Regions from separate parts of the Marichromatium sp. AB31 genome, predicted to be linked through region 4. Evidence: predicted binding sites of a transcription regulator. Region 4 holds the regulator's gene; each other region holds the start of a gene.
The links. Region 4 encodes FNR, which switches genes on or off when oxygen is low (the NO sensors DNR and NnrR bind a similar motif). Its sites were predicted from a motif close to TTGATNTANATCAA; they were not measured.
Positions count from the first base shown of each region.

Region 1: the regulator FNR is predicted to act here: its motif matches at 2,480-2,493, upstream of EBL84_RS10055 (TIGR01212 family radical SAM protein).
Region 2: the regulator FNR is predicted to act here: its motif matches at 1,850-1,863, upstream of EBL84_RS02860 (ribonucleoside triphosphate reductase).
Region 3: the regulator FNR is predicted to act here: its motif matches at 2,266-2,279, upstream of EBL84_RS02315 (sulfur globule protein CV3).

Region 1 covers NZ_RHFI01000011.1:58,444-63,662, reverse strand. The annotation lists gene EBL84_RS10060 (FAD/FMN-binding oxidoreductase) at 1-2,322, opposite strand, end outside; gene EBL84_RS10055 (TIGR01212 family radical SAM protein) at 2,529-3,503, shown strand; gene EBL84_RS10050 (peptidase U32 family protein) at 3,524-4,519, shown strand; gene EBL84_RS10045 (U32 family peptidase) at 4,668-5,219, shown strand, end outside.
Region 2 covers NZ_RHFI01000002.1:122,247-127,465, forward strand. The annotation lists gene EBL84_RS02850 (PhoH family protein) at 1-321, opposite strand, end outside; gene miaB (tRNA (N6-isopentenyl adenosine(37)-C2)-methylthiotransferase MiaB) at 328-1,659, opposite strand; gene EBL84_RS02860 (ribonucleoside triphosphate reductase) at 1,962-3,998, shown strand; gene nrdD (anaerobic ribonucleoside-triphosphate reductase) at 4,118-4,303, shown strand; gene EBL84_RS02870 (anaerobic ribonucleoside-triphosphate reductase activating protein) at 4,311-5,033, shown strand; gene EBL84_RS02875 (septal ring lytic transglycosylase RlpA family protein) at 5,080-5,219, opposite strand, start outside.
Region 3 covers NZ_RHFI01000002.1:2,487-7,705, forward strand. The annotation lists gene EBL84_RS02300 (ion transporter) at 1-276, opposite strand, end outside; gene EBL84_RS02305 (heavy-metal-associated domain-containing protein) at 400-600, opposite strand; gene glk (glucokinase) at 650-1,639, opposite strand; gene EBL84_RS02315 (sulfur globule protein CV3) at 1,769-2,071, opposite strand; gene EBL84_RS02320 (bifunctional diguanylate cyclase/phosphodiesterase) at 2,308-4,215, opposite strand; gene EBL84_RS02325 (glutathione peroxidase) at 4,580-5,219, shown strand, end outside.
Region 4 covers NZ_RHFI01000006.1:33,093-38,311, reverse strand. The annotation lists gene EBL84_RS06490 (CTP synthase) at 1-835, opposite strand, end outside; gene EBL84_RS06485 (sulfur globule family protein) at 1,094-1,507, shown strand; gene EBL84_RS17055 (hypothetical protein) at 1,521-1,769, opposite strand; gene fnr (fumarate/nitrate reduction transcriptional regulator Fnr) at 1,711-2,469, shown strand; gene dnaQ (DNA polymerase III subunit epsilon) at 2,580-3,311, opposite strand; gene rnhA (ribonuclease HI) at 3,318-3,749, opposite strand; gene EBL84_RS06465 (class I SAM-dependent methyltransferase) at 3,742-4,503, opposite strand; gene EBL84_RS06460 (LysM peptidoglycan-binding domain-containing protein) at 4,680-5,219, shown strand, end outside.

The DNA of each region.
Region 1 (5,219 bases), on a different contig from region 4:
GCGGTTGAAGCGCTGCTCCGGGTCGACCCGTTCCTTGTAGGCGACGAAGGCCTCGAGCTTCTCGGGTTCGAGATATTGCAGCTTGGTCAGACCGATGCCGTGCTCGCCCGAGATCACCCCGCCGAGCCCGGAGGCGAGCGCCATGATCCGTGCCACCACCTCGTCGGCCTCCTGGAGCATGGCGTAGTCCGAGGAGTGCACCGGGATGTTGGAGTGGACGTTGCCGTCGCCGGCGTGCATGTGCAACGCCACGAACAGTCGCGAATCGCGCAACCGGCGATGGATCTCGACCAGACGCGTGCGCACCCGCTCCAGGTCCTTGCCGGAGAAGATCTCATTGAGCTGCGCGGCGACCTCGCGGACATAGGACTGACGCAGGTCGCGACGCAGCATCATCGCCAACAGGGTGTCGCCTTCACGCACCCGCGCGCGTTCCTTCTCGTGAAGCAGTTCGAGATGTTCGGCGGCCGGGGCCTCGAGGTGTTCGAGGATCGCGCGCCAGCGCGCCCGTGCCGTCTCCAGCACCTCGCGCGCGGCATCGCGCTTGGCCGCGAGGATGGCGACGTCCTCCTCCGAGACCTCGTAGTCGCCGGCACGCCGCGCCTCCTCCAGTCCGCTGCCGAGGTAGTCGAGCACCGCGGCCATGATCGCGTCCTTGTTGCGGATCGACTGCTCGATGTTGATCCGCTCGATGCCCCGGCTGTAATCGGAGAGCCGATCGAGCGGGATGACCACGTCCTCGTTGATCTTGAAGGCGTTGGTGTGGCGCGAGATCGCCGCGGTGCGCGCGCGATCGAGCCAGAAACGCTTGCGCGCCTCGGGGCTGACGGCGATGAAGCCCTCGCCGTCGCGCGCCCCCACCAGCTCCACCACCCGTGCCGCGGCGGCATCGAGCGCGGCCTCGTCGTCGCTGACCAGATCGGCGATCAACACCATCTTCGGCAACTCGCGGCGCGAGGCCTTGGTGCTGTAGTCGACGGCGCGCACATAGCGCTCGTCGAGGTGCTCGAGCCCGGCGACCAGCACCTCGGGCAAGGACTCGATATAGTCCTTGATCTCGACGATCGCCGGCACCGCGAGATCGAGATCGGTGCCGAAGAACTCCATGCACACGGTGCGCACGTGATCGGGCATGCGGTGGAGGATGAAACGCGCCGAGGTGATCAGCCCGTCGCAGCCCTCCTTCTGCACCCCCGGGAGGCCGGAGAGGAACTTGTCGGTGACGTCCTTACCCAGCCCGACCTTGCGGAACGAGGCGCCGGGCATCTCCAGGATCTCGGGCTCACCGACCGGGGTGCGCCCGTCGGTGTCGTAGCGCGAGACACGGAAGCGCACCAGCGCCTGATCGTGGATGCGCCCGAGGTTGTGATCGAGCCGCTCGATCTCGAGCCACTGCGCATCCGGGGTGACCATCCGCCACGAGGCGAGGTTGTCGAGCGCGGTGCCCCACAGCACCGCCTTCTTGCCGCCGGCGTTCATCGCGATGTTGCCGCCGATGCAGGAGGCGTCCTGCGAGGTCGGGTCGACGGCGAAGGCCAGGCCGTTGCTGTCGGCCAGGTCCGAGACCCGCCGGGTGACTACGCCGGCGCCGCAGCGCACCGTCGGCACCCGGCCCTCGACCCCGGGCAACTCGATTCGCTCGACGCCCGAGAGCGACTCGAGCTTCTCGGTGTTGATCACCGCGGTGTGCTGATGCAGCGGCACCGCCGAACCGGTATAGCCGGTGCCGCCACCGCGCGGGATCAGCGACAGACCGCAGTCGATGCAGGCGCGCACGATGGCGGCGACCTCGGCCTCGCTGTCGGGGGAGATCACCACGAAGGGCAGCTCGACGCGCCAGTCGGTGGCATCGGTGGCGTGCGAGACCCGCGCCAGCCCGCCGAAGTCGAGGTTGTCGGGGTGGGTGATGCCGGCAAGCGCCTTGCGCAAGCGGTCGCGATGGGCCGTCTCCTGGGTGAACCAGTCCTCGAGCCGGGCGACCGCACCGCGCGCCGCCTCCAGCAGCTCGGCAGCACGCTGATTGTCGTTGAGTCGCTGTTCGAACTGATCGAGCCGGTGACGCATCGCCTGCAGCAGCAGCTGACGACGATCGAGATTCTCGAGCAGATCCTCCTGCAGATAGGGATTGCGCGAGACCACCCACATGTCGCCCAACACCTCGAACAGCATCCGCGCCGATCGCCCGGTCCGTCGACTCCCCCGCAGCGACTCGATCAGCCGCCACATGGGCTCGCCGAGAAACCGGATGACAATCTCGCGGTCGGAGTACGAGGTGTAGTTGTAGGGGATCTCGCGGATGCGGGGCTGGGATTCGGCTATCATGAAGTTCCAGTTCTTGAATTGGGTTTTTCTTGCATTACTACAAAATGGTACTGCAAAGCTGGCCCGAACATGCCCCCGAGATTGTCAGGGGTCAGCCTCCGCCCCAGATCCCGACCACCGCGTCGGCCTTCGCCCCGGATCCCGGATTGCCCATTCGTTGATCTGGATCAAACGGTTATTCATCGAGCACGGTTAGCTTTAGTCGGATGCCCCCGCCCCAAGCTCAACAGCGCATCCTCAGCGATCGCGTCAATACCTTTGGACAGTATCTGCTGAACCGCTATGGTCAGCGGGTGCACAAACTCGCCCTCAACGCGGGTTTCACCTGCCCCAACCGCGACGGCACCAAGGGCCGGGGCGGCTGTACCTTCTGCAACAACGTCTCCTTCAGCCCCAACGCCAAGGAGCCGCCCTCGATCGCCGAGCAGATCGAGTCGGGCCGCACCGTGCTCGCCAAGCGCACCGGGGCGCGCCGCTTCATGGCCTACTTCCAGGCCTACACCAATACCTACGACCCGATCGACGCGCTGCGCGAGCGCTACGACAGCGCGCTCGTCCACCCCGATGTCATCGGGCTGTCGATCGGCACCCGCCCCGACTGCGTGCCCGAGGCGGTGCTCGACCTGCTCGCGCGCTATCGCGCCCGCGGCAAGGAGATCTGGCTCGAACTCGGACTGCAGTCGGCCGATGATCGCACCCTCGAGCGCGTCAACCGCGGTCACACCTTCGCCGACTACCAGCGCGCGGTGCAGGCAGCACACCGCCGCGGCATCCCGGTCTGCGCCCATCTCATCGTCGGTCTCCCCGGCGAGGGACGCAACCACGCCATCGAGAGCCTCGAGCGCGTGCTCGGCGTCGGTGTCGAAGGACTCAAGCTGCACGCCCTCCACGTCGTGCGCCACACCCGCCTGGCGGTCGACTGGCGACGCGGTCACTACCAGCCGCTCGCGCTGGAGGACTACGTCGACACCTGCGCCGACATCATCGAGCGCACCCCGCCCGAGGTGACCTTCCACCGGGTCACCGGCACCGCCTCGCGCGATATCCTGCTCGCCCCCGACTGGTGTAGCCAGAAATGGGCCGTGCTCAACGGCATCGAAGCCGAGCTGTATCGGCGCGGCACCCGACAGGGTGACCTGATCACGCCCTCGTCCTGCCGCAAACTTGCAAGTACCGCCTGACTCGCTGGAGACCATCCACCATGGAACTCGTCTGTCCCGCCGGCAACCTGCCGGCGCTGAAGGCCGCCGTCGACAACGGCGCCAACGCCGTCTACATCGGTTTTCGCGACGATACCAACGCCCGTCACTTCGCCGGCCTGAACTTCGGCGACAAGCAGATCCGTGACGGCCTGCGCTACGCGCACGATCGCAACGTCAAGGTGCTGGTCGCCGTCAATACCTATGCCCAACCGAATGGCTGGGAGCGCTGGAGCGCGGCGGTCGACCGCGCCGCCGATCTCGGCGTCGACGCCATGATCGCCGCCGACATGGGCGTGCTCGACTATGCCGCCAACACGCACCCGCAGCTCAACCTGCACCTCTCGGTGCAGGGCTCGGCGACCAACCCGGCGGCGATCAACTTCATGCACCGCCAGTTCGGTATCAAGCGCGTGGTGGTGCCGCGCGTGCTCTCGCTCGCCCAGGTCGCACACCTGATCGAACGCTGCGACGTACCGGTCGAGATCTTCGGCTTCGGCAGCCTGTGCGTGATGGTCGAGGGCCGCTGCCTGCTCTCCTCCTATGCCACCGGCCAGTCGCCCAATACCTTCGGCGCCTGCTCGCCGGCTTCCCACGTCGAGTGGATCGACACCGCCGAGGGCCAGGAGACGCGCCTCGGCGGGGTGCTGCTCGAACGCCGCGGTCACGGCGAGCCGGCCGGCTATCCGACCATCTGCAAGGGTCGCTATCAGGTCAACGGCAAGCTGCGCTATGCCATCGAGGAGCCGACCAGCCTCAACACCATGGAGATCCTCCCCGATATCATCGCCTCCGGGGTGAGCGCGATAAAGATCGAGGGACGCCAGCGCAGCACCCGCTACGTCACCCAGGTCACCCGGGTATGGCGCGAGGCGATCGACGCCTGCCGCCGCGACCCCCAGAACTTCCGCCCGCGCGACGACTGGCGGGCGGCACTGGCTCAGGTCTCCGAGGGCACCCAGACCACGCTCGGCCCCTACCACCGCCAGTGGCACTAGCGATCACCGGGAATCGGCGGCGCGTCACCACGCTCCGGTCGACGCGTCGCTCCCCGGCCGCCAGACCCGAACGGACACAGCCGGGGGCGTGACGACGATCGCCGCCCCGGTCAATCCATCCCAACAGCCCCACTGACACCCGATAGCCATGCAACCCCAGCACACGCCAAACCAGCGCCCCCGTCTCTCGCTCGGCCCCCTGCTCTACCATTGGCCGCGCGAACAGGTGATGGACTTCTACGCCGAGATGCTCGAGACCCCGGTGGCGACCATCTATCTCGGTGAGACCATCTGCTCCAAGCGCCGCCTGCTGCGTCCCGAGGACTACTGGGAGCTGGCCGAGCGCGTCGCCGCCGCCGGCAAGGAGCCGGTGATCTCGACCCTGGCGCTGATCGAGTCCGACGGCGAACTCAAGACCCTGGAGCGACTCTGCTCCGACCGGCGCTTCCTGGTCGAGGCCAACGATCTCGGCGCGCTGGAGTATCTCGACGGCCACCCCTTCGTCGCCGGTCACTCGATCAACCTCTACAACGATCGCACCCTGGCCTTTCTCGCCCGCCACGGACTCAAGCGCTGGGTGCTGCCGGTCGAACTCGGTCGCGACACCGCGCGCGCACTGATCGCAACCCGCCCCGAGGGCGTCGAGTGCGAGCTGTTCGCCTTCGGCCGGCTGCCGCTGGCCTACTCGGCACGCTGCTTC
Region 2 (5,219 bases), on a different contig from region 4:
GATCACCACCTCGGGCAGCCGCGCCCCGGCCTGTTCGAGCAGGGCATCGGCGCCCGATTGCTGGAGCGCGAGATGGATCGACTCCGGGGTCAGCGTGGTCTCGGCGGCCTCGCGGTAGAGCGACTGCAACAATTGCTCGGCGAGGCGCACGGCATCGCGCTCGCCGATCAGGCGGAAGCTCGTGCCACGGTTGCCGATCTCGATGCCGAGGCGCCGCTCGAGCTGACGCAGGTGCTGGTCGAACTGACCGCAGAGGTTGGCCAGACGGAGGTTATCCTCGGGTTCGAGTTCCAGATCGAGAGTTTCGGGTTGAGTAGACAAGCGATCCTAGACGTCCAGACGCCCACGCAGTGAATTGGGCAGGGCCTCGGTGATGATCAGGTCGACGAAGTCGCCGATCAGCGCCGGGTCCCCGGTGAAGTTGACCACCCGATTGTTCTCGGTACGGCCGGCGAGCTGGAAGGGATCCTTGCGCGAGGGTCCCTCGACCAGCACCCGCTGCACCGTGCCGACCATCTGTCGGCTGATGCGCTGGGCATTGGTGTCGATGCGCCGCTGGAGGCGCTCCAGGCGGTGTTTCTTGACCTCCAGCGGGACATCGTCCGGGTAGTCGGCCGCCGGTGTCCCGGGCCGCCGGCTGTAGATGAAGCTGTAGCTGTGGTCGAAGCCGATCTCGTCGACCAGCGCCAGGGTCGCGTCGAAGTCCGCCTCGGTCTCGCCGGGGAAGCCGACGATGAAGTCCGAGGAGATGCAGATATCGGGGCGCACCGCGCGCAGCCGCGCGATCTTGTCGCGATACTCGCTCGCGGTATGGCCGCGCTTCATCGCCTCGAGCACCCGATCGGAACCCGATTGCACCGGCAGGTGAAGGAAATCGACCAGCTGCGGCACCTCGGCGAAGGCCTCGATCAGCGCATCGGAGAAGGCCAGCGGGTGGCTGGTGGTGAAGCGGATGCGCTCGATGCCATCGATCGCCGCGACATAATGGACCAGCAGCGCCAGGTCGGCGCACTCACCGGCCGGCTCGTGCATCGGTCCCTGATAGGCGTTGACGTTCTGCCCCAGCAGATTGACCTCGCGTACCCCACGCTCGGCCAGCCCGGCGACCTCGGCGATCACGTCGTCGAACGGACGACTGATCTCCTCGCCGCGGGTGTAGGGCACCACGCAATAGGTACAGTACTTCGAGCACCCCTCCATCACCGAGACGAAGGCGCTCGGCCCGGAGACGCTCGGCGCCGGCAGGCGGTCGAACTTCTCGATCTCGGGGAAGGAGACATCGACCTGTGGCGGCTCACCCGCGTCCAGCGCGCGCAGCATCTGCGGCAACCGGTGCAGGGTCTGGGGGCCGAACACCAGGTCGACGAAGGGCGCGCGCTCACGCAGCGCCTCGCCCTCCTGACTGGCCACGCAGCCACCGACGCCGATCACCAGCTCGGGGCGTCGCGTCTTCCAGGGGCGCCAGCGTCCGAGCTGGGAGAAGACCTTCTCCTGCGCCTTCTCGCGGATCGAGCAGGTGTTGAGCAGCAGCACATCGGCGTCCTCGGGACGCTCGACGAGCTCCATGCCAGCGGAGACACGCAGCAGATCCGCGATGCGCGCGGAGTCGTGCTCGTTCATCTGGCAGCCGTAGGTCTGTATGTAGAGCTTGCGATGCATGGCCGTCTGTGGGTTGCGCCGGGGCCGCGAACGCGGCGACGACATGGACCGGAAACGAGACTCCGGACCTTGGGCCGAAAATGACAGGAAACCAAGAACTGTGCGCATTAAGGGCACAGCTGTCAAGCAAGCAACACTGAACAGAGACTGTCCAATTGTCAAAAGCCGTCAGAAAAGCAACCCAAAAATATTGATGCAAATCAATAAAAACAAAAACGACAAGAGAGCTATACACATCATCTTGTTGGCGCTATAGTTCGCGCCACAATATCTTGTGCCAACCACCAGAGAGACCGCTTTTCATGGACACGACGCAGACCGACCTCCCCTCGATCCCTACCCGCGCGCTCAAGCGTGACGGCACGGAGGTGCGTTTCGATGTGTCCAAGATCGAGTCGGCGATCCTGCGCGCCGGCCAGGCCAGTGGCGAGTTCGACGCCGCCGAGGCGCGGCTGCTCACCGCTCAGGTGATCAAGGTGCTGGCACACCGCAGCAACGACGGTCGCAGCCCCGATATCGAGGGCATCCAGGACATCATCGAGCAGACCCTGATCAGCGCCAACCACTTCGAGACCGCGCGTGCCTACATCGTCTATCGCGAGCAGCACAAGAAGCTGCGCGACGACAGCCGCACCCTGGTCGACGTCGGCAGCTCGATCAACGAATATCTCGACCGCTCCGACTGGCGCGTCTCGGCCAACGCCAACCAGGGCTACTCGCTCGGCGGGCTGATCCTCAACACCTCGGGCAAGATGATCGCCAACTATTGGCTCAACCACGTCTACCCGCCCGAGATCGGCCAGGCCCACCGCGACGGCGACCTGCACATCCACGACCTCGACATGCTCTCGGGCTACTGCGCCGGCTGGTCGCTGCGCACCCTGCTCACCGAGGGCCTCAACGGCGTGCCCGGCCGGGTCGAGGCGGCGCCGCCCAAGCACATGTCGAGCGCCATCGGCCAGATCGTCAACTTCCTCGGCACCCTGCAGAACGAGTGGGCCGGCGCCCAGGCGTTCTCCAGCTTCGACACCTACATGGCCCCCTATGTGCGGGTCGACGGGCTCGATTACGCGCAGGTGCGTCAGTACATCCAGGAACTGATCTACAACCTCAACGTGCCCTCGCGCTGGGGCACCCAGACGCCCTTCACCAACCTCACCTTCGACTGGGTGTGCCCCGAGGACCTGCGCGAGCAGGTGCCGGTGATCGGCGGCGAGGAGCAGCCGTTCACCTACGGTGAGCTGCAGACCGAGATGGACATGATCAATCGTGCCTACATCGAGGTCATGACCGAGGGCGATGCCAAGGGCCGGATCTTCACCTTCCCGATCCCGACCTACAACATCACCCCGGACTTCCCGTGGGAGAGCGAGAACGCCGAGCGACTGTTCGAGATGACCGCGAAGTACGGCCTGCCCTACTTCCAGAACTTCATCAACTCCGAGCTCTCGCCGAACATGGTGCGCTCGATGTGCTGCCGTCTGCAGCTCGACCTGCGCGAACTGCTCAAGCGCGGCAACGGCCTGTTCGGCTCGGCCGAGCAGACCGGCTCGCTCGGCGTCGTCACCATCAACTGCGCGCGGCTCGGTCACACCCATCAGGGTGACGAGCAGGGCCTGCTCGCACGTCTCGACGAGCTGCTCGAGATCGCCCGCAACAGCCTCGAGATCAAGCGCAAGGTGATCCAGCGTCACATGGACGCCGGGCTCTTCCCCTACACCAAGCGCTATCTCGGCACCCTGCGCAATCACTTCTCCACCATCGGCGTGAACGGCATCAACGAGATGGTGCGCAACTTCACCAAGGACGCCGAGGACATCACCACGCCGCAGGGTCATGCCCTCGCCTGCCGTCTCATCGACCACGTGCGCGCCCGCATGGTCGAGTTCCAAGAGAGCACCGGCAGCATGTACAACCTCGAGGCGACGCCGGCCGAGGGCACCACCTATCGCTTCGCCCGCGAGGACAAGAAGCGCTACCCGGCGATCATCCAGGCCGGCACCGAGGAGACGCCCTACTACACCAACAGCTCGCAGCTGCCGGTCGGCTACACCGACGATCCCTTCGAGGCACTGGACAAGCAGGAAGCGCTGCAGAGCAAGTACACCGGCGGCACCGTGCTGCACCTCTACATGGCCGAGCAGATCTCCTCGACCGACGCCTGCAAGCGTCTGGTGCGCCGCGCGCTGGAGAACTTCCGTCTGCCCTACATCACCATCACCCCGGTGTTCTCGATCTGCCCCAAGCACGGCTATATCTCCGGCGAGCACGAGTTCTGCCCGCTGTGCGACGAGGAGCTGATCGCCCACAAGCGCGCCAGCCAGGCCTGCAGCTGCTAAGCCGCCGCTCAGCTCATCCCCGCCTCACGGCGGACGCCGCGCCCCCGGCGGGGGCGCGGCATCGACCCGAACAAGCCCGCAAGGGCCACTTGCAACCGCATCGACCAAGGAGCCACGCAATGACCGACACCAACATCGAACTCAAGCCCGAAGAGCGCACTCAGTGCGAGGTCTGGACCCGCGTGATGGGCTATCACCGTCCGGTCTCGGCGTTCAACGGCGGCAAGCGCGCCGAGCACGCCCAGCGTCGCTACTTCACCGAGAACCCCACCGATCGCAAGGACAGTGAGCGCGCCGCGGCCTGACCCCGGCATGCACGACCGAGCCGAAGCCGACGCGCTGCGCGTCGGCGGCCTGACCCCGCTGACCACCATCGACTACCCGGGTGAGCTGGCTGCGGTGATCTACTGTCAGGGCTGCCCCTGGCGCTGTCGCTACTGTCACAACGGCCACCTGCTCGAGCAGGACGCGGGCGACGGGGAGACGATTGCCTGGGACCAGGTGATGGGCTTCCTGGAGGATCGCCGAGGACTGCTCGACGCGGTGGTGTTCAGCGGCGGCGAGCCGACCGTGCAGGGCGCGCTCGGCGCGGCGATGCGCGCCGCACGCGCGCTCGGCTTCAAGGTCGGGCTGCACACCGGCGGCGCCTACCCGCAACGACTGCGGCGGATCCTGCCGCTGGTCGACTGGGTCGCGCTCGACATCAAGGCGCTCGCCGACGACTACCCGGCGCTCACCGGGGTGATCGGCTCGGGCGAACCGGCGTGGGAGAGTCTCGCACTGCTGCTCGCCTCCGAGGTGGCACTGGAGGTCCGCACCACGGTCCCGCCGGGCTGGGGCCTGGAGCAACTCGCCCCCCTGGTCACGGCACTCGCCGAGGCCGGCGTGCGCGACTACTGTCTGCAGCGCTGCGACGCGACCCTGAGCCTCGACCCGGGGCTGCGCGAACTGCCCGCCACCGCCCTGCGCCAGCTCGTCACCAAACTCCCCACCGAGCGCTTCGAGCGCTTCGAGCTGCGCGGCGCGGGATACTGATCGCGACGCCGCCCCGGCGCCGCCGGGAGGCGTCGCAGCGGCTCGATCAGAACAGCGCCATCAGCACCGCCTGCGCCTCGGCCACCGTCTGTCCCGAGGGCGTGACCGGTTCGTCGACATCGAGGATCCGCAGCTCGACCCGCGCCAGTCCGGTGTGCAGCATGCCGAGCGCCTTGGCCGCGCCCT
Region 3 (5,219 bases), on a different contig from region 4:
CGGGACCAGGGCGATGGCCACCACGGTGAAGTCGAACAGGTTCCAGCCACTGGCGAAGAAGCGCCCCCCCCGCGCATAGAGCTTGAGCAGGATCTCGACCACGAACACCGCGAGCACCGCCTGATCGATCAGGTGCAGCACGCCGCCGAAGCCGGCGACCAACGCCGGCGAGGTCTGCAACCCCAGGGTGACGGCGTTGAGGACGATCAGCGCGATGATCACGCGCTGGACGGGATCGGACTCGATCCAGGCACCGATCCGTTCACGACTCGACATACGACAGATTCTCCAGGTTCTCCATGACGAACGACGCCCCCGCCGGCACGAACTGGCGAGGGCGTATTGAAAGACGTGTTAGCGCAGGATGCGCGCCCCGGGCGGGCGCGCGGATGAGCGCACTCAGCAGGGCTCGGCCTGGTAGCCGGCAGCCTCCACGGCGGCGATCAGGGTGGCGGACTCGACCGCGCCCTCCACCCGCGCGCGACCGGCCGCGAGGTCGATGCTCACCGACTCGACCCCGGCGACCGCGACCAGCGCCTCGCGGACGCGACGCTCGCAGTGCTGACAGCTCATCCCGGTGATCTTCAGTTGCTGGCTCAAAGGTTGTTCTCCTGTGACGCGCGCTCGCGGCGCGCACTCGTCGTTGACCTCACCCGGCTGCCACGACGGGCCGCCCGGGCGACTGATCATCCTGCCAGGCGCGCGCCGCACCGAGCAGCGCCACCTGCGGCTGCAGGATCACCCGCACCGGCATGCGCGTCATCAACCCGCGCATCCGCCCCTTGTCGAGAAAGCCATCGAGGAAGGCGCTGGCACGCAGCGCCTCGAGGTTGCGCGGGGCGATGCCGCCGCCGAGATAGACCCCGCCGAGCGCCATCTGCTTGAGCGCCAGGTCGCCGGCCTCGCGTCCATAGAGACGGAAGAACAGCGCCATCGTCTCGACACAGCGGGCATCGCCCTCGCGCGCGCCGGCGGCGACCGCGGCCGGCTCGAGCACGGGTTGCGGTGACCGCCCGCCGGCGTACTCGCAACAGAAGGCGTGGAGGGCGCTGATGCCCATCCCGGAGACCAGCCGCTCCCAGCTCACCCGGGCGTGACGGCGCCGGAGGAATTCACGCAGCGCCCATTCACGGGCATCGGTCGCGGCGAACTCGGCGTGCCCGCCCTCGGTGGCGAAGGGATGATGGCGATGTCCGTCCCAGAACAGACCGGCCTCGCCGAGCCCGGTCCCGGCGGCGATCACGCAGCGGTTGCCGACGGCCCCGGGCTCACCCGGCTGGAGCTCGCAGACATCCTCCGGCGCCAGCGCCGCGATTCCCCAGGCCACCGCCTCGAGGTCGTTGAGCAACAACACTCGCGAGAGACCGAGCGCCCGCTCGAGGGCATCGGCGTCGATCTGCCAGGTCAGGTTGGTGACCTGGCTGCGGCGCCCCGACACCGGGCCGGCGATGGCGAACGCCGCACCGCTGCAGGAGACCGCGTGCGTGACCAGATAATGGCGCACGATCGACTCGAGCCCCGCATGCTCGGCACTCGGATAGCGTTCGGGATGGTGCAGCACGAGACCACCGCCGGCGTCCGGCGCGGCGATGGCGAGCGCCGTCTTGGTGCCCCCGATGTCCCCCACCAGGATGCGCATGGCGCAGACCTCCACAGGGTGCGGACGGCGGCCTGGCGGGACCGCCGTCGGTGCGTGTGGCGGGGATGATAGCAGCCGCGCGGGCGACGATGACAGCGCCCCGCCGGCGGGCGGGGCGCACGGGCTGACTCAGTCGTTGCTGGCCGTCGGCTGGTTGGCGGCGGGGTAGCCGTAGTAGGGCTGACCGTAGACCGGCGCGCCCCAACCGTAGGGGGCACCCCAGGCGCCATAGGGGGCGTGATAGGGATAGCCGTAGCCATAGGGATGGTGATAGCCGTAATAAGGCGCGCCGCCATACCAGGGGCCACCCCAGGGACCGCCCCAGCCACCCGGGAACATCCCGAACGGCCCCCAGCCCCAGAAGGCGTTGGCGGACATGGAACCGAGCGCGGAGACACCCGCGACGGTGGCTGCAAGCATCAGTCGTTTCATGCGCGTCATCGCTCAACTCCCATAGATGATTCAGGGAAACGCCACCGGCCCCCGTCCCTGGGGCAGGCGGCGCGGTCGCGACAGGGAACCGCGACCCGTGGACCCGGCCCAGGCGTCATCCCTGGCCAAGGGCCGGAGGACGTCGCCTGAGGCCGTCCTCGGGGCTAGCCTAGGCCGCGCCCGAGACGACAGCGTTGACGTCAATCAATATTCGCTAATATTCAACTGCACGAGGATCAACGGCCATAGGTCTCGAGGATCTCGCGCGCCGAGACCGGCCGTCCGTAGAGAAATCCCTGCCCCGCCCGACAACCCTCGCGCGCCAGGAAGAGCACCTGGTCGTCGCACTCGATCCCCTCGGCGAGCACCTCCAGGCCCAGGGTCTTGCCGAGACCGATGATGGAGCGCACCGTGGTCTCGTCGGCCGAGTCACGACCGATGTCACCGACGAAGGAGCGATCGATCTTGAGCTGGTCGATCGGCAGTCGATGGATGCGCCCGAGCGAGGAGTAGCCGGTACCGAAGTCATCGACCGCGATGCCGACGCCGAGCGCGCGCAGCGCATGCAGGTGCGCCAGCGCGCGCTCGGCCTGACGCATCAGCATCGCCTCGGTGACCTCCAGCTGCAACGCCCCGGGCGACAGCTGATAGCGCTGCAACACCCCCTCGACACGCTCGACGAAATGCGCCTGCTCGAGCTGCTGCAACACCAGATTGACGGCCATGCGCGGCACCTCCAGCCCGCTGTTGCGCCAGGCGGCGAGCTGGGCGCAGGCCGTCTCCAGCACCCAGTCGCCGACCTCGCCGAGCACGCCGATCTCCTCGGCCAGGGCGATGAAGCGCGCCGGCGGCAACAGGCCCTGACGGGAGTGGTGCCAGCGCAGCAGCGCCTCCACCCCGAGCAGGCGACCGCTGCCGAGATCGATCTGGGGTTGGAAATAGAGCACGAACTCGTGCCGGCGCAGCGCGCCGCGCAGCGCGTGCACCAGCTCGAGCTGCGCGACCACGCCGCCGGCCATGTCGGCATGGAAGAACTGGAAGTCGTTGCGCCCGCGCGACTTGGCCTCGTACATGGCGATGTCGGCGTGCCTGAGCAGGGTGTCCGGATCGGTGCCATCGACCGGATAGAGGCTGATGCCGATGCTGGCGCTGACCTGGAAGCGTTCCCTGCCGACCTGGAAGGGCGGGCCGAAGACCTGCAGCAACCGGTTGGCCACCCGTCCGGCGCGCCGCGCGCAGTCGGCGTCCTCGAGCAACACCACGAACTCGTCGCCGCCGACCCGCGCCAGGGTGTCGCTGTCGCGCAGCTGGCCTTGCATCCGCTCGGCCACCTCGCGCAGCAGCTCGTCGCCGGCGCCATGACCATAGCGGTCGTTGATGATCTTGAAGCGGTCGAGATCGACGAACAGCACCGCCATCACCCCATGATGACGGTGGGCGCGACTCACCCCCTGGGCGAGCCGGTCGTTGAGCAGGGTGCGATTGGGCAGGTGGGTGAGGGTGTCGTGATGGGCGAGGAACTCGAGCTTCTCCTCGGAGCGGCGCAGCGCATCCTGCTGGCGCAGCAGCTTGCTCAGATCGAGCACCGCGCAAACGAACTGCGACGGCTCGTCGGCGTCGACGGCCAGTCGCGCCATGTGCAGCTCGCCACCGAAGACATCACCGCCATCGGCGAGGAAGTGCACCCCCTCGACCACCTCGCCCTCGCTCTGTCGCGCCCGACTCAACGCCGAGGCCAGCCGCTCACGATCGAGCGGGATCACCAATCGCTGCAGGAAATGATGACGCAGATGCCGATTGCCCAGCCCGAACAGCTGCTCGGCAAGCGCATTGGCATCGAGCACCAGGCCGTTACCATCGACCACCAGCTGCGCCAGCGGCATTGCCGAGAACAGCGTGTTGTAACGCTGCGCCATGCGCTCGGAGGCGACCTGGGCCTCGCGCAGCTCGGCGTTCTGCACCTCGAGCTCAGCCTGATAGATGCGCAGCTCCTCGGTCAGCGTGGTGAGATCAATCTCACCCTGCCCGAGCAACCGACCGAGCCGGTCGAAATCGCCGCGCTCCAATGCCCGTCTGGCCTGTACATAGAGGTCTTGTGCCATCTCGTCCTGAGCGGGCACCTTCGGATCCTCGGAACCTGTCATTCTGGGGGACTCCTGCGTCCGTCGAGGAGGATCCGATCGTCGCACACTTGGCCGATCGCTTGGGCAGTCCCCTTGGTTCACAGGGGGAACTGCCGCATCCTAAGTGTGGGTGTGCGCCGAGCGTCGCCGGAACCGCAGCGGGTGAGCGGTGCTGTCTGGATGGCAACAGACACGATCAGGTGTGCGCCAGACCGAGCCGAACGATCGTCTCAGACAATCAGATCAATTTTTATTATCCATTTCACGCATCGGCCATCAGGACGTAATCTTAGCACCGTCGACACGCCATCCTCTTCGGGGGCGCGACGATCGCTCAAGAACTTTTGACCCAAATCCCACAGCGACAACCATGGAGAATCGACACATGTTGCAAGATCGCACCGGAAGCCGCGTTCCTCAGGTCACCTTCCACACCCGTAGCGGACACGAGTGGGTCGACCTGACCACCGACGAGATCTTTGCCGGTAAGACCGTGGTGGTGTTCTCGCTGCCGGGTGCCTTCACCCCCACCTGCTCCTCCTCGCACGTGCCGCGCTACAACCAGCTGGTACCGATGTTCAAGGAGCACGGGGTCGATACCGTGGCCTGCGTCTCGGTCAACGACACCTTCGTGATGAACGAGTGGCAGAAGACCCAGCACGCCGATGACCTGCTGTTCATCCCCGACGGCAACGGCGAGTTCACCGAGGGCATGGGGATGCTGGTCGAGAAGGACGATCTCGGCTTCGGCAAGCGCTCCTGGCGCTACTCGATGCTGGTACGCGACGGCGTGGTGGAGAAGATGTTCATCGAGCCCGAGGTCGAAGGCGACCCCTACGAGGTCTCCGACGCCGATACCATGCTCGCCCACCTCGCCCCGAACGCGCCCAAGCCGATGGACGTGAGCGTGTTCACCCGCGACGGCTGCCCGTTCTGCGTCAAGGCCAAGGAGGCCCTGCGCAACGCCGGCATCGACTTCGAGGAGCTGGTGCTCAACGAGGACTACACCGAGCAGACGCTGCGCG
Region 4 (5,219 bases):
GTACCCGATCCCACTCGCTGAGGTCGGCCTCGGGCACGTCGAGCTGGAACTGGCGCACCACCAGGGCGTCGAGCTCCTGGGCGTGGAGCAGACGCGGGATGCGGTAGATGTTGTCGGCGTCGATCGCCGAGATCACCGCCGCCACGTCGACATTGGTGAACAGCGCGATCTTGCGCCGCTCGTCCTCCGGCAGCAGATGCTCGGCGCGACACAGCAGGATGTCGGGCTGGATGCCGATCGAGCGCAGCTCCTTGACCGAGTGTTGGGTCGGCTTGGTCTTGATCTCGCCGGCGGTGCGGATATAGGGCACCAGGGTGAGATGCATGAACATCGCGTTCTCGCGACCCTCCTCGACGCGCATCTGACGGATCGCCTCGAGGAAGGGCAGCGACTCGATGTCGCCGACGGTGCCGCCGATCTCGACCATCGCGATATCGGCGCCCTCGGCGCCGAGCCGGATGCTCTGCTTGATCTCGTCGGTGATGTGCGGGATGACCTGCACGGTGCGGCCCAGATACTCGCCGCGGCGCTCCTTGCGCAGCACGCTCTCGTAGATCTGGCCGGTGGTGAAGTTGTTGTTGCGACCCATGCGGGTGCGCAGGAAACGCTCATAGTGGCCCAGATCGAGATCGGTCTCGGCCCCATCATCGGTCACGTAGACCTCACCGTGCTGAAACGGGCTCATGGTGCCCGGATCGACGTTGATGTAGGGGTCGAGCTTGATCATCGTGACCTTCAGGCCACGCGCCTCGAGGAGTGCGCCGAGCGATGCCGAGGAAATGCCTTTTCCCAGCGATGAGACAACACCGCCGGTGATGAAAATATACTTTGTCATATGGAAGCAGGAGGGAGTCGAGGGCGGTCGCCCGAATGCCCGGACAAACTACCAAAATCGCGTGCTCGGCTCAATCCGCGGCGCATCATGGGTTGCCGAGCCCGACCCGACGTACACGATTCGCCACCCCGTCGCCTTCACAAAGCCAGGCGTGCCGCGTATATTCCGCTTGCGCCTCGTCTCGCAGACCGACGCGCCCCTCCGCCCCGGCGGGCGGACCACAACGGCTGAAGCATTTCAATAGTCAGGAGTGGCAATATGCATAAGCTTGCGAAAGTGATCGGTATCGCTGCCATCACCGGTACCGCTGCCTTCTCGATGAACACCGCCCAGGCATGGTGGGGCGGCCCCGGCTGGGGTGGCTACGGCCCCGGCTACGGCTCCGGCTGGGGTGACTGGTTCAACGACATGTTCGGAGACGGCTGGGGCGACTTCAACATGAACATGAGCGGCGGCGGGCGCGGCTGGGGCCGCGGGCGCGGCTGGGGCCGTGGCTACGGCTATGGCTACGACTACCCCTACTACGGCGGTTACGGCCCCTACGGCTATGGCGCACCTTACGGCTACGGCGCACCCTACGGCTACGGCGCGCCCTACTACGGTGGCGTCCCCTATGCGCCTTACGGCGCACCGGCCGCGCCGGCAGCCCCTGCGGAGAGCGGCTCCAAGTAATCCGCAGCTGCGCTCAGCGCAGCGCCGACAAGAAGCCGCGCCAGTCCTGGCGCGGTTTTTTTGTGGGTAATCGTCGCCATGACGAGTACGCCGACACGTTAACCGGCTTGTAATCCAGGATGGTTCCGGTTAAAAAAGAAGATATTTGATCCAGATCAATACGACCACTCATTCCGGGTGAGTCGGCGGAAAGGTGTGTTGTCGTGAGCCAGCGAAAAGTGGTTTCGTTAGAGACGATTCGGGTCGCATGCAAGAATTGCACGCTCTCATCCCTGTGTCTGCCCATGGGGCTGACACAGGAGGACGTCGAGCGCCTCGACGACATCGTCAAGCGCACCCGACCGCTCCATCGGGGGGATTTCCTGTTTCGCGACGGAGATCGTTTCCGTTCGCTCTACGTGGTCAAGACCGGCTCGGTGAAGACCTTCGCCCCCAGCCCCGAGGGCGGCGAGCAGGTACTCGGTTTTCACCTGCCCGGCGAGATCATCGGTCTCGACGCCATCGACAAGGATGAGCACGCCTGTTCGGCCAAGGTGCTCGAGACCTCGGCGATCTGCGAGATCCCCTTCCAGCGACTCGAGGAGCTCACCTGCTCCATCCCCAGTCTGCAGCATCAGATGTACCGGCTGCTGAGCAAGGAGATCGGTCACGACACCGACATGCTGCTGCTGCTCGGCAAGAAGAACGCCGAGGAGCGTCTCGCCGCCTTCCTGCTCAGCCTCTCGCAGCGCCTGCACAAACGCGGGCTCTCGCCCTCCGACTTCTATCTCAGCATGTCGCGCCACGAGATCGGCAACTATCTCGGGCTCGCGGTGGAGACCGTCAGCCGGCTGTTCACCCGCTTCCAGGACGACGGCCTGATGCGCGTCGACCGCAAGCACATCGAACTGCTCGACCTGCCCGCGCTCGAGGCGCTGGTCGGCGGCAACGGTCAGGGCCGACGCCAGAACCAGCAGCGCTGAGCGCACTGGAGCGACCGAGTCCGCCTCCCCTCAGGCGCGCGCGGACCGCTCCACTGAGACGCGAGCGGGGGTGAGCGCAACTCACGCCCCGGCACACGGAACACCGCCGCTCAACCCGGCTCGCGCAACCACAGACAGCCCTCGGCACTCGCCTTGTCGATCGCATCGAGCCGCGCCGCATGCGCCCCGAGCGCGCGCTCATCGGCCCGCACCACCCGCAACGGCGGGCGCTCGGCGCTGATCCGGCCGTGCTCCCCGGTCGCGCCCTGAGCGCCCTCGCCCGCCGTCTCGACCTCGCCGAGCCCGAGCTTCACCTGCCCACCGGTCATCGCCAGATAAACATCGGCGAGGATCTCGGCGTCGAGCAGGGCGCCGTGCAGGTCGCGCTGCGAGTTGTCGACGTCGTAGCGCTTGCACAGCGCATCGAGGCTGTTGCGCTGTCCCGGATGGAGGCGGCGCGCCATCATCAGGGTATCGGTGACCGAGCACAGCGCTTCGATGCGCGGCGCCTCCGGCTGCCACAGCCGCAGCTCGTGGTCGAGGAACCCGACATCGAACGCGGCGTTATGGATGATCAGCTCGGCGCCGCGCACATAGTCGAGAAAGGCCTCGGCCACCTCGCCGAAGCGCGGCTTGTCGGCGAGAAAGTCGTTGGTGATGCCGTGCACCTCGACCGCGCCGGCATCGATCTCGCGATCGGGCTGGATATAGCAATGGAAGTTGTTGCGGGTCAGGCGTCGGTCGACCAGCTCCACACAGCCGATCTCGATGATGCGATGCCCGTCCTGCGGGTCGAGACCCGTGGTCTCGGTATCGAGCACGATCTGACGTGTCTGCTGCATGGCCATCTACCTCGGGATACCCTGATTGGCGAGCTGATCGGCGCGTTCGTTGCCGGGGTGGCCGGCATGCCCCTTGACCCAGTGCCAACGCACCTGATGGTCGGCGAGCGCGGCATCGAGCCGCTCCCACAGGTCACGGTTCTTCACCGGCTGGCGACTGGCGGTCCGCCAGCCGTTGCGCTTCCAACGCGGCATCCACTCGCCCACCCCGCGCTTGACGTACTGCGAGTCGGTGGTGATCTCGATCTCGCTCGACCGCCTGAGCGACTCCAGCGCCATGATCACCGCCATCAACTCCATGCGGTTGTTGGTGGTCTCGCGCTCGCCGCCGCAAAGGCTCTTCTCGGCCTCGCCCCAGCACAGCAGCACCCCCCAGCCGCCGGGGCCGGGATTGCCCTTGCAGGCGCCATCGGTATAGGCGTGCACCGCCTCAGACATGTGGATTCCTCCGTGCGGTCGGTTCAACCCGTCCCGGCAACAATTGTCGGCGACCCCGCCACGACGGACGCAGCGGGGTGAGCGTCGACACCCGCTTGACCGCGCGCAGCACATAGACCCCGCCGAGCGCCGGCAGCAGACGCCGCCCCAGGGTCTCGATACGCGGCCCGCCGGGGCCGAGCGCCCGGGTCAGGGGGGGACGGAACATCAGGAACTCGCGCCGTTCGAGCGCAAAACCGAGATCGGACAACCAGGCCTCCATCTGATAATGGGTACGAAAGCGACCGCACCAGGGTGCCGGCCCTCGCGCGCCACGCAGCAGAGCGCGCAAGCCCCAGGTGCTGAGGGCGTTGAAGCCGATGACAATGAGTCGTCCCTCGGGGATCAGGGTACGCTCGGCCTCGCGCAGCACCGCCTGCGGGTCGGGCGAGAAGTCGAGGGTATGGGGCAGGAAGAGCGCGTCGATGCTGTCGGAGGCCAACGGCAACTGCGAGGCCCGTCCGACGATCGCCGGGGCCCGGGCCAGCGGCGGCGGATCGCAGGGCATGGCGATGCGATGCCGGATCCGGCTGGTGGCGAGTGCGTCGCGGAAGCTCTCGGTGACGCCGACCTGCACCAGATAATAGCCGAAGGTGTCATGCAGCAACTGCTGTACGCAGGCGCACTCGAGCCGCGCCAGCTCGGTGCCGAGCGGCGAGCGATACCAGCGCTGGAGTTGGGCGAGCGGGGAGTCTGGCCCCTTGCAAGCAGTCATGCGGCAGCCTCTTCGAGGCGGTCATGGTAACCGCAGCGGCCCCGCGCTGTCGTCTCCTCAGGCGCACCCAATTCCCGACCTCGGGTCTGGAAATCCCCCCCGGGTTTGGCTTATGATGACGCGCGAAAATTCAAAAAATCCTGCTTTACAAACACTTAACGCCTCCCGGGGATTCAATGCCTGATGTTTCACGTCTGGCACGCACGCTGTGCGCGCTGCCCCTGTTGCTCGCGCCCGTCCTCTCGGGCTGCGTCAAGGACTCACCACTCACCCGCGCCGAACAGGACTCGGACGCACGCCCCCAGATCGTCTCGGCCCGCGAATACGGCTTCGTCCGACCCGCGGTCGATATCAGCAGCCTCGAGGCCACCGACAGCGGCAAGGGTCTCGCGACCACCGGCGGCGGTGGCAACCTGTGGACGCGGGTGCGCGCCGGCATGCGGCTGCAAGACCAGCACAACCCGCGGGTCGAGGCGGTCATCGCACGCTTCAAGCGCGATCCGCGCTATCTCACCCGACTCAATGACCGCGCCCGCCCCTATCTGCGCCTGATCGTCGACGAGATCGCACGGCGCGGCCTGCCGATGGAGCTGGCGCTGCTGCCCCAGGTCGAGAGCCGCTACAACCCCGGTGCCACCTCGTCCAAGGCCGCCGCCGGGATCTGGCAGTTCATGCCCTATACCGGACGTGCGATGGGACTGCGCCAGGACCAGTGG